2 regions of the Cytobacillus solani genome follow, and region 2 is predicted to be linked to the other one. Evidence: predicted binding sites of a transcription regulator. Region 2 holds the regulator's gene; the other holds the start of a gene.

Region 1 (7,801 bases), 330 kb from region 2:
TACCGGCAGCTTTATTTTGCTATGAAGTCATTTACAAATTGGTTGATCCTTCAGATTGCTATTGTCTTATTCTTATCTGTCTTTATTAATATTAATATTGTCTTTTTAGGCTTTTTTCCAGCGCATTTTATTGGCTGGTATAAGGAAAAGAAGCAATTCTTTACTGCGCTGATCCTTTTTGGGTTATCCATCTTCACACCGATCATTATTCATTATAATCATTTAAATCCAAATACCTTATTTTATATTATCCCCTTTATTCTCATTATGTTGTTTTCTCCATTCGGGATTCGTTCAATGAATAGCAAAATGGAGCTAGAAAGACAGCTTGATGAAGCGAATGAGCGGATTGAAGAACTAGTGAAACGTGAAGAACGACTAAGAATCGCACGCGATCTTCATGATACGCTCGGTCATACACTCTCGTTGATTACATTAAAGAGCCAGCTAGTCGGGAAACTGCTAATGAAAGATATTGAACGTGCCAAACATGAAGTCAAGGAAATAGAAAGAACATCAAGGGCGGCATTATCCCAAGTAAGAGAGCTTGTCTCAGATATGAGGGCAATTACAATTAAGGAAGAGCTACAGGCATCTTCTGCTATTTTAGAAGCTGCTGGAATCAGTTTTCAATACCATGATGATTCAATGCTTGAGGATGCTTCTGGAGTTACACAAAATATCGTAAGCATGTGTCTTCGTGAGGCAGTGACGAATGTGGTAAAGCACAGTCAAGCAAAAAATTGTCATATTGCAATCATTGAAAATGCAGGAGAAATGATGATTAGTATTCAAGATGATGGGAAAGGGATGGGGATAAATGATCAGGCAGGCAATGGACTGAAGGGCATCTCAGAAAGGCTTGAATTGATTGATGGGGCATTGAAAATTACCTCTCATAAGGGAACGAAGTTATTGATTACTGTCCCAGTTATTGTGAAGGAGAGAGAGGGGGATGTTGATTCATGATCAGAATCGTAATAGCAGAAGATCAAGGAATGCTTCGAGGAGCACTAGGTTCCCTTCTTGATTTTGAAGAGGATATTGAAGTGATTGCCCAAGCAAAAAATGGAAAGGAAGCACTTTATTTCATTCAAACCCTTGAACCAGACGTCTGTTTGATGGATATTGAGATGCCGCTTATGAGTGGTTTGGAAGTAGCGGAAATATTAATGAAGCAGGGGGCTGATTGTAAGATTATCATTTTGACAACATTTGCCCGTCCAGGTTATTTTGAACGTGCTGTTAAAGCAGATGTTCACGGGTACTTGCTTAAAGATGGGTCAAGTGATGAACTGGCAGAGTCGATTAGAAGTGTGATGAAAGGGAAACGCGAATTTGCCCCTGAGCTGATTTTTGGCAGTATGAAGGATGAAAATCCGCTAACCGAGCGGGAACGTGAAGTGTTAAGGATGGTGGCTGATGGGAAAACAGCTAAAGAGATTTCTGCCATCCTCTTTTTATCTGCAGGAACTGTTAGAAATTATATGTCTGAAATCATTAGCAAGCTGCACGTAAAGAACCGAATTGAAGCAATTAGCATAGCGGAAGAAAAGGGATGGATATAAAGAAAACGAGGCATCGTTAAATGCCTCGTTTTCTATTACTCTTTTAAATCTTCAATTGAATTAATATCCATGTATGCAGGGACAACTAATCCGATTTTTGTCCCTTCTAGGTTTGCACCTAAATCCTCAAACTTACCTTCGAATTCTTTATAATAATCCGCGTGTGTTAATGGAAGCCAGCCTGCGATATGGGCATCAAGGCTTCCCTCAGCAACACCAGCCCACATTGGACCTGCTTCAACTTGACGAAGGGTAATTTTGTAGCCTAGATCAGTTAACACTTGTGCAACCACATTTGTACTTGCGATTTCCGTATCCCATGCGACATAACCAAGAGTGATTTTGTCACCGTCTACTTTTTCAGCACCTTCTGTCCATTCAGCCACCTTATCCGCATTCTCATCAACCCAATTGCGAGCAGCTGTTTCTGGATCTTCCCCATCAGTAATTTGAACCATCACTGCGTTCATATCTTCCTCAGGCCAGTGGAATTGATCCAAAACCTTGTAAGCGGAAGGATGATCCTCGGAAAGCCCATTACGTGCAATGGAATGTATATTTTCTGCATCTCCATAAGTCCCTTTAGGATCTTCTAAATATTTTAAATCAAATTTCGAAAACTTCCAATGTGGACTCCATCCAGTAACAATGATTGGTTCTTCTTTATCATAGGCTTTCTTTAAAGCTGCCGTCATCGCTGCACCTGAACCTTCTACTAATGTCCAGTCATCTAGCTCATATTCTTTAATGACATTAGCTGTTGCTTTCATTAAGCCAGCTCCCGGATCAATACCGATGATTTTGTAATCAACGCTTTCTCCAACTGAAGCTTTAGAAGCCCCATTATCCGATTTTTCTTTGTCGCTGCTTGCGTCATCAGACCCACAAGCTGCTAGACTGAATGCTAAGGCAGGTACCATAAAAAAGGACAACCATTTTTTCTTCATTGTATTTTTCCCCCTTGTTTTTTAATGCCTATATTTTGGGTAATCCGATCAAGGATAATGGCCATAACCACAATCGCAAGACCAGCCTCAAAACCTCTTCCGATTTGAATCTGAGTGACCGCACGGTATACGTCTGCCCCAAGACCGGGTGACCCAACCATGGAGGCAATCACAACCATCGACAATGAAAGCATAATGCTTTGATTAATACCTGCCATGATTGTTGGCATAGCAAGCGGCAGCTGTACCTTGAGCAAACGCTGAGTAGTAGTAGACCCAAAAGCCTCTGTTGCTTCAATGATATCTGCAGGTACTTGCTGGATTCCTAGAATTGTCAGCCGTATCGTTGGCGGTACGGCAAAAATAACAGAAGCGACTACTCCTGGTACAACCCCGATGCTAAAGAAGAAAATTGCTGGGATTAAATAGACAAATGCAGGCATCGTTTGCATAAAGTCTAAGATGGGTGTAATGATTTGTTTTACTGTATTCTTTTGAGAAGCCCAAATGCCCATTGGAATCCCAATAACGACTGTTATTAAGACAGCGGTTAAAACTAATGAAAGGGTTTCAAGCATTCCTTCCCAATAACCTAAATTATCTATTAAGAACAGGCCAATAACAGCAAATAGGGCGATGCCCTTTGTTGCTAGTTTCCACGCTAATAAACCAATAAGGATAATAAGAATATACGATGGAATAAATGCTAAAGCGGCAAAAAGCCCTTCCACAATCCCCTCTAAACTGACAGTAATGGCATCAAATACGACTGCAAAGGTAACTGTTAGCCAATCTACAAAGCGATCAATCCAATCGGCAAGCGGGAGTTTTGGTAATAAGCCTTCCATTAATGAGTCCCTCCTTTGCTTGACTGATCAGCAGCCACTTCTTCTTTTGTTTTTTCTAAAACATTAATGACTTCATTATTTCCTGCGAGACCACCAATGACCGCACCTCTTACAAGAATGCCATAGAGCCGATTGTTTTCATCTACGACTGCAACAGGGATGGTTGCAGTTGACACTTTGTCAAATAAATCTGTTAACAATGTTTCACCTGTTACCTTTTGAACATTCGGATTAATGATTGCCTGTAGTGTTTGCCCGTTCTCTGCAGCTGTCTTTGCATCATCAGCTGTTATGGCACCGAGAAGGATTTGCTTTTTATCAACCACATAAATACTTGAAATCCCAAGCTTCTTCATCATTTGCAAAGCAACTCTTGGACCTTTATCGATTTGAACGGTTTCCGCTCTTTTCATTACATGGCTTGCAGTTAATACCTTTGAAAGATCAACGTCTTCTACAAATCTCTCAACATATTGATTAGATGGGTTCATAAGGATTTCTTCAGGTGACCCAATTTGGACAATTTCCCCATCCTTCATTAAGGCTATTTTGTCACCAATTCTAAGTGCTTCATCTAAATCATGTGTAATAAAGATAATCGTTTTTTCCATTGCGGACTGTAGCTCAAGTAATTCATCCTGCATGTCTTTTCTAATTAATGGATCCAATGCGCTGAATGCTTCGTCCATTAATAAAATATCTGTGTCATTTGCCAGTGCCCGAGCTAATCCGACACGCTGCTGCATTCCTCCGCTTAATTGTTTAGGAAATTGGCTTTCATAGCCCTCTAGACCTACTAGCTTTAAAGCATTTAGTGCCTTTTTCTTTCTTTCTTCCTTATCTACTCCTTGTATTTCCAGTCCATACTCTGTATTTTCAAGGATGGTGCGATGGGGGAGTAAGGCAAAATTCTGAAATACCATGCTGATTTTTTTGCGCCGTACATTCCTTAGCTCTTCTTTTTTCATTTTTGTTATATCTTTTCCGTCAATCAAAACTTCTCCTACTGTAGGATCAATAAGTCTATTTAATGTACGAACTAATGTGGACTTTCCGCTACCAGATAGACCCATGATGACAAAAATTTCACCAGCATGGACATTAAATGTTGCTTGATTGACACCGACTGTGGAGCCGGTTCTTTTTAAAATATCTGTTTTTGAATTCCCTTCATTTAAAAGCTGCAGTGCTTTTTTAGGATTTTTTCCAAAAACCTTTGTTACGTTTTTAACACTTAATTTCACGTGTTGTTCTTTCAAATCTTTCACCTCGTTCAATTGAAACTTCTGGACTAGTAGCCTTTACTAATTAAGCTAATCAGTAATATTTGCCGCGCAATAAGGACCATTTAATTGTATTTGTTTTAAAAAAATAGGGCAAAGCTGGTAAATAGCCATATTCAGCTGTAAACTTTGTACAGTAAAAACTGAACGTACTGTATAACGTGAATCCTTACAATTCCTATCTTTTCCTCCAAGATGCTATGCTATATCCATCTTTACATTCTGAAAAATAGTGGTAGTCTAATAAATGATTATTTCATTTTTGAGGGTAAACTAATGAAATATTGAAACAGTTAATTTTACATTTATGGATGTGAATAATTACATGGATGGGAAAGAACAGCTCGAACGTGTTCGAGAAAGGGTCATTGAAACCATTGCGAAAAATATGAATTTATATGGTATTACCGATTCTATAGGGCGATTATATGGAATGTTATATTTTCAAAATCATCCGATGACGCTTGACGAGATGAAGGAAGAGCTCGGTATGAGCAAAACAAGCATGAGCACCTCAGTCCGCACCTTAACGGATTTAAAAATGGTAGAGAAGGTGTGGAAAAAGGGAACAAGAAAAGATTTATATCAAGCAGAAGAGGACTGGTACCAAACCTTTATTGATTTCTTCTCCATTAAATGGCGTGCAGGAATTTCAATGAACATTGCTGCGATGACTAAATCCATATTAGAGCTTGAAAGGTTAGCAAAATCTGAAGAGGCAGATGAGGAAGTGCGCACTGCCGCAGAAATTGATATTACGAAAATGAAGGCCGCACTTAGTTATTATGAATGGTTAAATCGTTTGGTGGATAGCTTTGAATCAGAAGAGATTTTTGATTTTATCCCGAAAAACAAAGACGAATTGTAAGTTTATTGAAAGCACAGGATCCTGTGCTTTTTCGTTTTTTAAACATTAGTATCTAATTAGAAGTGCAAGCCGCAAAAAATATTGAAATTTGTCTTATTTTGTTATAAACCTATGAATCTCTCTTATTTTCTCCCGATTCTAGTTTTTTTTGATTTTGACAAATTTAACTTCACGTGAATCAAACACAATATGTAGTGGTGTCGAAAATAATTCAGGTACTATATGTTGATTTTAGAGTTCTAGTATGGTAACTTTAGGTTATTCATTAAATCAACTAGATTTAACATAGGTTTGAAGTTACTATCAAAATTGAATATTTTTATTTGAAGGAGTTGTAAAAATGTCTGTTGCATTAGGACAAAAAATGAGTTTAAACATTGAGCGCTTGAATGAAGACATCCGTCTATTTCCTCAAGTACACCCTATCACCTCTGATATGAAAATGACCCACAAAGGGGTATCCCGTTTAGTCATGTTGGATAGGTATACATTTAAAGATACAGAAAAAATAACTCTAACTAATGGGGACTTCGTCGTTCTTACCATCAAAGAAGATCCAAAATTCCCTGCTCGAGGGCTTGGCTATATCCTAGATATTGATTGGGAAAACAAAGCAGCATCTGTTCTAGTGGAAGAAGATTATCGCGGGGTTCTTGATGACCCAGAAGAAGCACAAACTGGAATCATCAAGCGATCCCTAGATGTCATTGAAAAACCGCTGGAGCTTTTTTATGAGCAAATTGCAAAACGTAATGCAACAGGTCTTGCTTCCGTTGAGAAAACAGAAGAGAAAAGACAAGAATGGTTTGAGAAATTCTACCAAGAGCTTGCAAGCTTAAACTTTATCCCTGCTGGCCGTGTTCTATATGGGGCGGGAGCAGATACGGACGTAACATACTTTAACTGCTATGTTATGCCATTTGTTCAAGATTCCCGTGAAGGCATCTCTGAACACCGTAAGCAGGTGATGGAAATCATGAGCCGCGGAGGCGGAGTCGGAACGAACGGTTCCACCTTAAGACCACGAAACACGCTGGCAAAAGGGGTTAATGGAAAATCATCAGGCTCTGTTTCATGGTTAGATGATATTGCGAAATTGACTCATCTTGTTGAGCAAGGCGGTTCCCGCAGGGGGGCCCAGATGATCATGCTTAGTGATTGGCATCCTGATATTATTGAATTCATCATTTCAAAAATGCAAAATCCAAGAATTTTGCGATTCTTGCTTGAAACGACGAATGATGAAACAATTAAAAAATATGCAAAAGAAAAATTAAAATATACCCCTTTTACTGAGCAAGAACTAGCAATGTACCAAGGAATTGTAAATTATAAACAAATTCCAGGACATGGCGGCTTTAATGAGAAAATTATTAATGATGCGGAAGAGAAATTAGCAACTGGCGGAAATTACTCTGTTCATAATTCTGAATTCCTTACTGGAGCGAATATTTCTGTTTGCTTAACGAAGGAATTCATGAATGCAGTTGAGAATGATGCTGAATATGAACTTCGATTCCCAGATGTAGAGAGCTATGATCAAGATGAAATGCGTATCTACAATGAGGAATGGCATAAATTTGGGGATGTCCGCGAATGGGAAAAGCTTGGTCATAAAGTCCGAGTTTATCGCAAAATCCAAGCAAAAGAGCTTTGGAATTTAATCAACATATGTGCGACTTACTCAGCAGAACCAGGCATTTTCTTTATCGATAATGCAAATGATATGACAAATGCAAGAGCATATGGACAGAAGGTTGTAGCAACAAACCCGTGTGGGGAACAGCCTCTCGCACCATACAGTGTCTGCAATTTGGCTGCGGTTAACCTAGCAGAAATGGCAGATAAGGAGAACAAAACAGTAAACTTTGAGAAACTAAAACGTACAGTTGAAGTTGGTGTACGGATGCAGGATAACGTAATAGATGCAACTCCATATTTTCTTGCAGAAAATAAAAAACAGGCTCTTGGTGAACGCCGTGTTGGTTTAGGAGTCATGGGTCTGCACGATTTATTAATCTATTGTGAAACAGAATATGGTTCTGAAAAGGGCAATGAGCTTGTTGATAAAGTATTTGAAACAATTGCGACGACTGCCTACCGTTCTTCTGTTGAACTTGCCAAGGAAAAAGGAAGCTTCCCGTTCTTAACTGGGGAAACAGAAGAAGAGACAAATCGTTTAAGAAAAGCCTTTACAGAAACTGGATTTATGCAAAAAATGCCTGCAGATATTCAACAATCAATTATCGAAAACGGAATTCGCAACTCCCATCTTTTAACCGTGGCT
Region 2 (7,801 bases):
CGAGGGCTTGCTTAAAATTGTCAACAAGGACAATGAAAAAGTGCACACAAGATTTAATCAGGCTTTAACACAAACAGGAAGACTTAGCTCAACAGATCCAAATCTTCAGAATATCCCTATCCGTCTAGAAGAAGGAAGAAAAATAAGACAGGCATTTATCCCTTCTGAAAAAGACTGGGTCATCTTTGCTGCTGATTATTCTCAAATTGAGCTTCGGGTGCTTGCACATATTGCGAAGGATGATAAGCTAATTGAGGCATTTAATCACGATATGGACATCCATACAAAAACTGCGATGGAAGTGTTTCATGTTAGTGAAGAGAACGTTACTTCCAATATGCGCCGTCATGCAAAAGCAGTTAACTTTGGCATTGTGTACGGTATTAGTGATTATGGATTATCCCAAAGTCTTGGAATTACCCGAAAAGAAGCAGGTCAATTTATTGAACGGTATTTAGAAAGCTATCCAGGGGTCAAAGCGTATATGGAAGATATTGTTGCCGATGCCAAGCAAAAAGGATATGTTTCAACCCTACTTCATCGCAGAAGATATCTTCCTGAAATCACAAGCCGTAATTTTAATCTGCGCAGCTTTGCAGAACGCACAGCGATGAATACGCCAATCCAAGGAAGTGCAGCAGATATTATAAAAAAAGCAATGATAGATATGGCAGAACGTTTGAAAAGTGAAAACTTAAAAACACGTTTGCTTTTACAGGTACATGATGAATTGATCTTTGAAGCACCAAAGGATGAATTAGATATTTTGAAAAAAATTGTCCCTGAGGTGATGGAAAATGCAGTTGTGCTTGAGGTTCCGCTCAAAGTTGATTACGCTTATGGACCAACATGGTTTGATGCAAAATAACGATAGATAAAGATAAAGTAAATGATTGTACTGGAAGTGATTAAATATGCCTGAATTACCAGAGGTAGAAACCGTCCGCAGGACCCTGCAGGAATTAGTGAATAATAAAGAAATTGAACAGATTTCCGTTTTTTGGCCCAAAATAATTAAGCATCCGGAAGAAATTGCTCAATTTCAGGATGCATTAGTCGGACAGACTGTGAAGGATGTTGGAAGAAGAGGGAAATTTCTTATCCTTTATACGGATGATTTTGCTCTTGTTTCACATTTGAGAATGGAAGGAAGATACGGCGTATTTAAAAAAGATGAGCCCGTAGATAAACATACCCATGTTATTTTTCATTTTACAGATGGCACCGAATTGCGATATAAGGATGTAAGAAAGTTTGGAACGATGCATCTATATGTGAGAGGAGAGGAGTTTAACACACTTCCTCTGTCACAATTAGGACCAGAGCCATTTTCTCCTGACTTTACGATTGGAGCATTGGCTTCCAAGCTATCGAAAACAAAAAGGAATATAAAGGCTGTTTTACTTGATCAAAAAGTTGTAGTTGGTCTTGGAAATATTTATGTGGATGAAGCATTATTTCGCTCGGGAATTCATCCAGAAAGAGCGGCTGATGATTTATCCAAAGAAGAAATAGAAAGACTTCATAAGGAAATTTCAGATACCTTATTAGAAGCAGTTCAAAAAGGGGGGAGTACGATTCGATCGTACGTAAACTCTCAAGGGCAAATTGGCATGTTTCAGCTTGAGCTTTTTGTCTATGGCAGAAAAGGAGAAGAGTGCAGGGTTTGCGGAAGTACACTTGAAAGAATGGTTTCAGGTGGACGTGGAACGGTCTTTTGTCCAAAATGCCAAGTAAAATAAGTTTTTAAAAAGGGGCTGACCAGTCGCCTCCGCATTTCATGTTAACAAAGGATAGGCTTCTTCCATATACTATCTTAGCGATTGTCAGGGAGGAGTCCTGTTCATATGGTGTACTCGATCACACTTTTGTTATTAGCGTTTGCTGTAAGTCTGGATAGCTTTAGTGTTGGATTAACTTATGGCATAAGAAAAATGCATATTCCATTTAAATCAATTGGCATAATCGCCTGTTGTTCTGCCATTGCATTAATGACTGCAATGATGATTGGCCGTGTTTCAGCTCAATTTTTATCTCCTGCATTTGCGGAAAGCTTAGGAGGAATCATTCTTATTGGTCTCGGTGCTTGGGTTTTGTATCAATTTTTCCGGACTGAAAAAGCTAAGGATGTTCTTCCGCATGAGAAAACGATTGTCAATTTTGAAATAAAATCACTAGGGATAGTGATTAATATTTTGCAAAAGCCGATGTCTGCAGATTTTGATAAATCAGGGACGATTACAGGAATAGAAGCATTAATGCTCGGGGTTGCTTTATCACTTGATGCTTTTGGTGCGGGAATTGGAGCAGCAATGCTTGGCTATTCTCCATATTATTTAGCATTAACTGTGGCGATCATGAGTTCGCTATTTGTTTTTATGGGGATGAAAATCGGTACATTTTTTTCTAAAAGCAGTTGGGTACAAAAATGTTCATTCATTCCTGGCGTTCTATTAATTCTGCTGGGAATTTGGAAAATTTAATAGTTTAGGGAGAATTAACGAATGTCTATTGTTGTTGGCTTAACAGGTGGAATTGCAAGTGGTAAAAGCACCGTTTCTTCCATCTTAATTGAGAAAGGAATAACAGTCATTGATGCAGATATTGAAGCTCGGTTAGCCGTTGAAAATGGCGAGGAAGCCTATTATGAAATTGTCCGCCACTTTGGTGACGAAGTTCTGCTTACGGATGGTTCAATTGATCGGGGAAAATTAGGTTCGATTATATTTCATAATCAAGAAAAACGTCTTATGCTCAATAATATTGTACATCCAGCTGTGCGGAAAAGAATGATCGTGAAAAAAGAAATGGCCATTGGTAATGGGGAAAGGTTAATTATTATGGACATTCCATTGCTCTTCGAGAGTAAACTTACATTTCTAGTGGATAAGACATTATTAGTGTATGTAGATGAAACGGTTCAATTAGATCGACTAATGGAGCGTAATCAGCTTTCGAAAGAGGACGCAATTGCGAGAATCCGCTCGCAAATGTCATTAAGGGAAAAAATTCACTTGGCAGATGCGGTGATTAATAATAATGGAACAATTGAAGAAACAAAGAAGCAGTTAGTAGACATCCTGAAAAAATGGAATGCGATTTAAAAGAGCCGGAGGGCTCTTTTTTTATCCTTTTTTTTCATGAATTAACAGAATAATAAAACATTTAATTTCCACATTTTAATTATCGCAAATGTCCACCAATATGTTATACTAATTACAACAACAAACATTAAAAGTATAACATTAATGTGGAAGGGGCCGTAATATGAAGGCGAATATTGCAATTAATGGTTTTGGAAGAATTGGACGAATGGTATTTAGAAAGGCCATTCTTGACGACAAACTTAATGTGGTTGCCATCAATGCAAGCTATCCTGCAGAGACTTTGGCACACTTAATAAAATATGATACAAACCATGGGCAATTTGAAGGGGAAGTTATTGCTGAAGAGGGAGCTATTATTGTAAACGGAAAGAGAGTTCAATTATTGAGCAACCGTAATCCAGAAGAACTTCCTTGGCAGCAATTAAATATTGATATCGTCATTGAAGCAACAGGGAAATTTAATTCACGAGATAAAGCTGCTCTTCATTTAGAAGCTGGTGCAAAGAAAGTTATCTTAACGGCACCAGGAAAGAATGAAGATGTGACAATTGTTATGGGGGTAAATGAAAGCGCATTAAACATTGATGAGCATGATATTATTTCTAATGCCTCTTGTACAACAAACTGCTTAGCACCTGTTGCGAAGGTGCTTGATGAACAATTCGGAATTGAAAATGGCTTAATGACAACTGTTCATGCGTATACAAATGATCAGAAAAATATTGATAATCCACATAAGGATTTACGTCGTGCACGTGCATGTGGCCAGTCAATCATTCCGACATCAACAGGTGCAGCAAAGGCATTGTCATTAGTACTTCCGCATTTAAAAGGAAAGCTGCATGGAATGGCTTTACGAGTACCGACACCGAACGTATCGTTAGTTGATTTAGTTGTTGATCTTAAATCGGATGTAACAATTGATCAGATCAACGATGCTTTTGAAGCCGCGTCTAAAGGTTCATTAAATGGTGTTTTAGATATTACAGATGAGCCATTAGTATCCATCGATTTTAATACAAATGAACATTCAGCAATTATCGACGGATTATCAACAATGGTAATTGGTTCGAATAAAGTGAAAGTTCTAGCATGGTATGATAATGAATGGGGTTATTCTTGCCGTGTTGTTGACTTAACAAAATATGTGGCTCAGGAATTATTCAATTCCTCAATTGTAAAAGTTGCCAACTAAATAATTGCAAATGATTAAGGCTTGCCGTTCCAGCGGCAGGCCTATTTTAAATTGGAAGTATTTGTTATATCTGCATGCTCTCAGTCCTTTTGGAAAAGGGATAAAGGTGGAAATCGAAGACCCCTTAACAATTTTTTTAAAAGCATATATTGCAAAAAGAAATCAAACAAAGTATACTAGTCCTCGTGAACTTCTTAAATTTTGGTTATAATGGCTACTTAAAGGGTTAGGACCTCTCTGGACTAACTTTCCCCCGTGGTAGTTGTGAACCATTGGAAACTTAGAAATTCATTATTATTGTTAAAGGGGGAAATTTGAATATGGAAACAATGGGTCGTCATGTTATCTCAGAATTATGGGGATGCGATTTTGAAAAGTTAAATGATATGGATTTTATTGAAAGAACTTTTGTAGGTGCCGCATTAAAGTCTGGTGCTGAAATTCGCGAGGTTGCCTTTCATAAATTTGCACCACAAGGTGTAAGCGGTGTGGTTATTATTTCCGAATCACATTTAACAATTCATAGCTTCCCAGAACATGGATATGCAAGTATTGATGTGTATACATGCGGTGATCTTGATCCTAGCATTGCTGCTAATTTCATTGCAGAGGCTTTAGGAGCCGAGACATGTGAGAATATTGAGATTCCTCGCGGAATGGGTCCTGTTCAAGTTAAGCAATCTAACATTCTATAATGATTATTGAGATGTGAAACTCAAGAGGTGTATTTTATACACCTCTTTTTATTTTGTCTAGATTATACTGTTGGGGTTTTTCATAAAAAATAGTACAATAAGATTATCATATATGAACGATTAGGATTCGGAGCTGATAATATGAAATGTCCTTCATGTCAAAGTAACAATACCCGTGTTCTCGATTCCCGTCCAGTCGATGATTACCGATCGATCCGTCGCAGAAGGGAATGCGAGGCATGCGGATACCGTTTCACAACCTTTGAGAAGGTGGAGGAAATTCCGCTTATTGTTGTCAAAAAAGAGGGAACAAGAGAAGAGTTTAGCCGTGACAAGATTTTACGAGGATTAATTAAAGCGTGTGAAAAAAGACCAGTTGCTCTAAAGGAATTAGAGGAAATTACTTCTGGCGTTGAAAAAGAATTACGCAGCAATGGTGTTTCGGAAATTAAGAGTGAAGCTGTTGGCGAAATGGTTATGGACAGGTTAGCAAAGGTTGATGACGTAGCATATGTAAGATTTGCCTCTGTCTATAGACAATTTAAGGATATTAATGTATTTATTGAAGAGCTGAAGGAATTGATAAAGAAAGAAAAGTAATTTTACTTGAGCTAAAAGATTCTCTTTAGCTCTTTTTTTACTTTGATTTGGATGAATAAAATGAAAGGTTGATGATGATGGCTCAGCATTGGCAAGAAATGCTCCCTGTAGATAGATATGCGGTTGCTGCTAATGGGTTATTGCATGAATATGACCGGAAAGTACTAACCTTTTTATATCAGCCTTTAATTGGGTCAACCTGCTTTAGTTTATATATGACATTGTGGGCAGAGCTTGCAGAAAATCGATTATGGTCCAGTTCAAATACCCATCATAGTTTAATGAACTTTATGGATATGAATCTGGAGAGGATTTATCAGGCACGTGTAAAGCTAGAAGGAATCGGTCTTCTAAAAGTATATGAGCGAAAAGATGAGGAATCCCGTTCATTTATTTATGAGCTTATTCCCCCATTAACGCCTGAAGAATTTTTTTTAGATGGAATGCTCAATATTTATTTGTATAGAAAAGTGGGAAAGAATCAATATTCAAGATTGAAACGGTTTTTTGCTGAGGATAATATCCATTCAACGGAAGAGTATCAAGAAGTAACAAAATCTTTTCAGGATGTGTACATGTCAGGACACCAGGAGACAATCTCCATTACTAAAGATACAGAACAAGCGATGCTTCCGCCTGATGGACAGCGTTTTATTGGAAGAAATGAACCAGAGAGCATTCAGGTTAGCCAAGTACTATTTAATTTCGACCTTCTAGCTGCTGGTTTAAATGAATCTCTTGTTCCGAAGAAGGCTTTAACGAATAGAGTAAGAAATGCAATAAGTAATCTTGCCTTTTTATATGGGATCGACCCAATCCAAATGAAAAATATTGTGATTAGTGCCCTGACAGAAAATAATGAAATTAATATTGAAGAGCTAAGAAAATCAGCAAGAGACTGGTATCAGCTGCAAAATTATGATCAGTTGCCATCACTTGTTGATCGAACACAGCCTAGTCTGCATCAAACGCAAAAAAAAGAGCCTGAAACGAAGGAAGAGGAATTACTACGTTACTTAGAGATGACTTCTCCACGGCAATTATTAAAAGATATATCAGGCGGTGCAGAGCCTTCAAAGACGGACTTGCAAATTATTGAAGATGTGATGTTTCAGCAAAAGCTGCTGCCAGGAGTCGTTAATGTTCTAATTCAATATGTTATGCTAAAGTCAGATATGAAATTAACCAAAGCGTACGTAGAAAAAATTGCGAGTCATTGGGCAAGAAAGAAAATTACAACAGCAAAAGAAGCCATGCTTTTAGCAAAAAATGAACATAAACAATACACCGAATGGGCAGAAGGGAAGAAAACACCAAAGACAACAAAATCTTCTGGTAAAAAGAAGCCGATTCGGACCGAAATGCTGCCGGAATGGTTTGATGATCAAGAGAAGACAAAGCCAGCTGACAAGAAGAAAGATGATGAAGAACTGAAATTGAAAAAAAGGGAACTGGAAGAAACTTTGAAGAAATTGCGTTCAGGGGAGGGAACTGAGTGATGGAGAAAATTAATGATACATTAAAACGTCTTGCTGGAAAGGGAGACTTTAAAAAAAGGTATGAAATGCAGCGCAGAGAGACATTGAACAACCCTGATGTGCAAGATTTCTTAAAAATCCATGAGGATGAAATAACAGCTGATATGATAAATAAAAGCTTAATAAAACTATATGAATATACCCAGCAATGCAAGGAATGCAATCAATGTTCGAGCCTTGATAACTGTATAAATATGATGAAGGGCTATCACCCAAAGCTTGTTATTCAAAGGGGAAGCATTGATCTTCATTATGATAAATGTCCGCGGAAAGTGATGGATGATGAAAAGCGTAAAAATGAAAAACTAATACAAAGTTTATATGTCCCTAGCGATATTCTTCATGCGTCCTTTGACTCTATTTACGAGGATGATGACCGGATTGATGCTGTCCAGAAAGCGGCATCTTTTCTTATGAGCTACAAACCTGACTCGAAACAAAAAGGGATCTACTTCTATGGGAAGTTTGGGGTTGGAAAATCGTATTTATTGGGTGCCATTGCCAATGAACTCGCGAAAAAGAAAGTATCTTCAATGATCGTCTATGTACCTGAATTTTTACGGGAAATGAAAAGCTCGATTGCGGATTCCACTTTAAATGACAAAATTGCTGCTATTAAAAAGGTTCCTGTTTTGATGTTTGATGATATTGGAGCAGAGACGATGT

The links. Region 2 encodes NrdR, which represses ribonucleotide reductase genes. Its sites were predicted from a motif close to AACACNATATATNGTGTT; they were not measured.
Region 1: a site for NrdR is predicted at 5,696-5,713, ahead of FI644_RS17300 (vitamin B12-dependent ribonucleotide reductase). Genes of this name have one in related genera too.

What each region holds. Positions count from the first base shown of each region.
Region 1 covers NZ_CP041305.1:3,453,221-3,461,021, forward strand. Annotated here, with positions in the region: gene FI644_RS17270 (sensor histidine kinase) at 1-969, shown strand, start outside; gene FI644_RS17275 (response regulator transcription factor) at 966-1,568, shown strand; gene FI644_RS17280 (glycine betaine ABC transporter substrate-binding protein) at 1,604-2,515, opposite strand; gene FI644_RS17285 (ABC transporter permease) at 2,512-3,363, opposite strand; gene FI644_RS17290 (quaternary amine ABC transporter ATP-binding protein) at 3,363-4,631, opposite strand; gene FI644_RS17295 (GbsR/MarR family transcriptional regulator) at 4,972-5,514, shown strand; gene FI644_RS17300 (vitamin B12-dependent ribonucleotide reductase) at 5,855-7,801, shown strand, end outside.
Region 2 covers NZ_CP041305.1:3,125,915-3,133,715, forward strand. Annotated here, with positions in the region: gene polA (DNA polymerase I) at 1-868, shown strand, start outside; gene mutM (DNA-formamidopyrimidine glycosylase) at 915-1,742, shown strand; gene ytaF (sporulation membrane protein YtaF) at 1,848-2,483, shown strand; gene coaE (dephospho-CoA kinase) at 2,505-3,104, shown strand; gene FI644_RS15670 (glyceraldehyde-3-phosphate dehydrogenase) at 3,268-4,302, shown strand; gene speD (adenosylmethionine decarboxylase) at 4,623-4,997, shown strand; gene nrdR (transcriptional regulator NrdR) at 5,139-5,597, shown strand; gene FI644_RS15685 (replication initiation and membrane attachment family protein) at 5,675-7,096, shown strand; gene dnaI (primosomal protein DnaI) at 7,096-7,801, shown strand, end outside.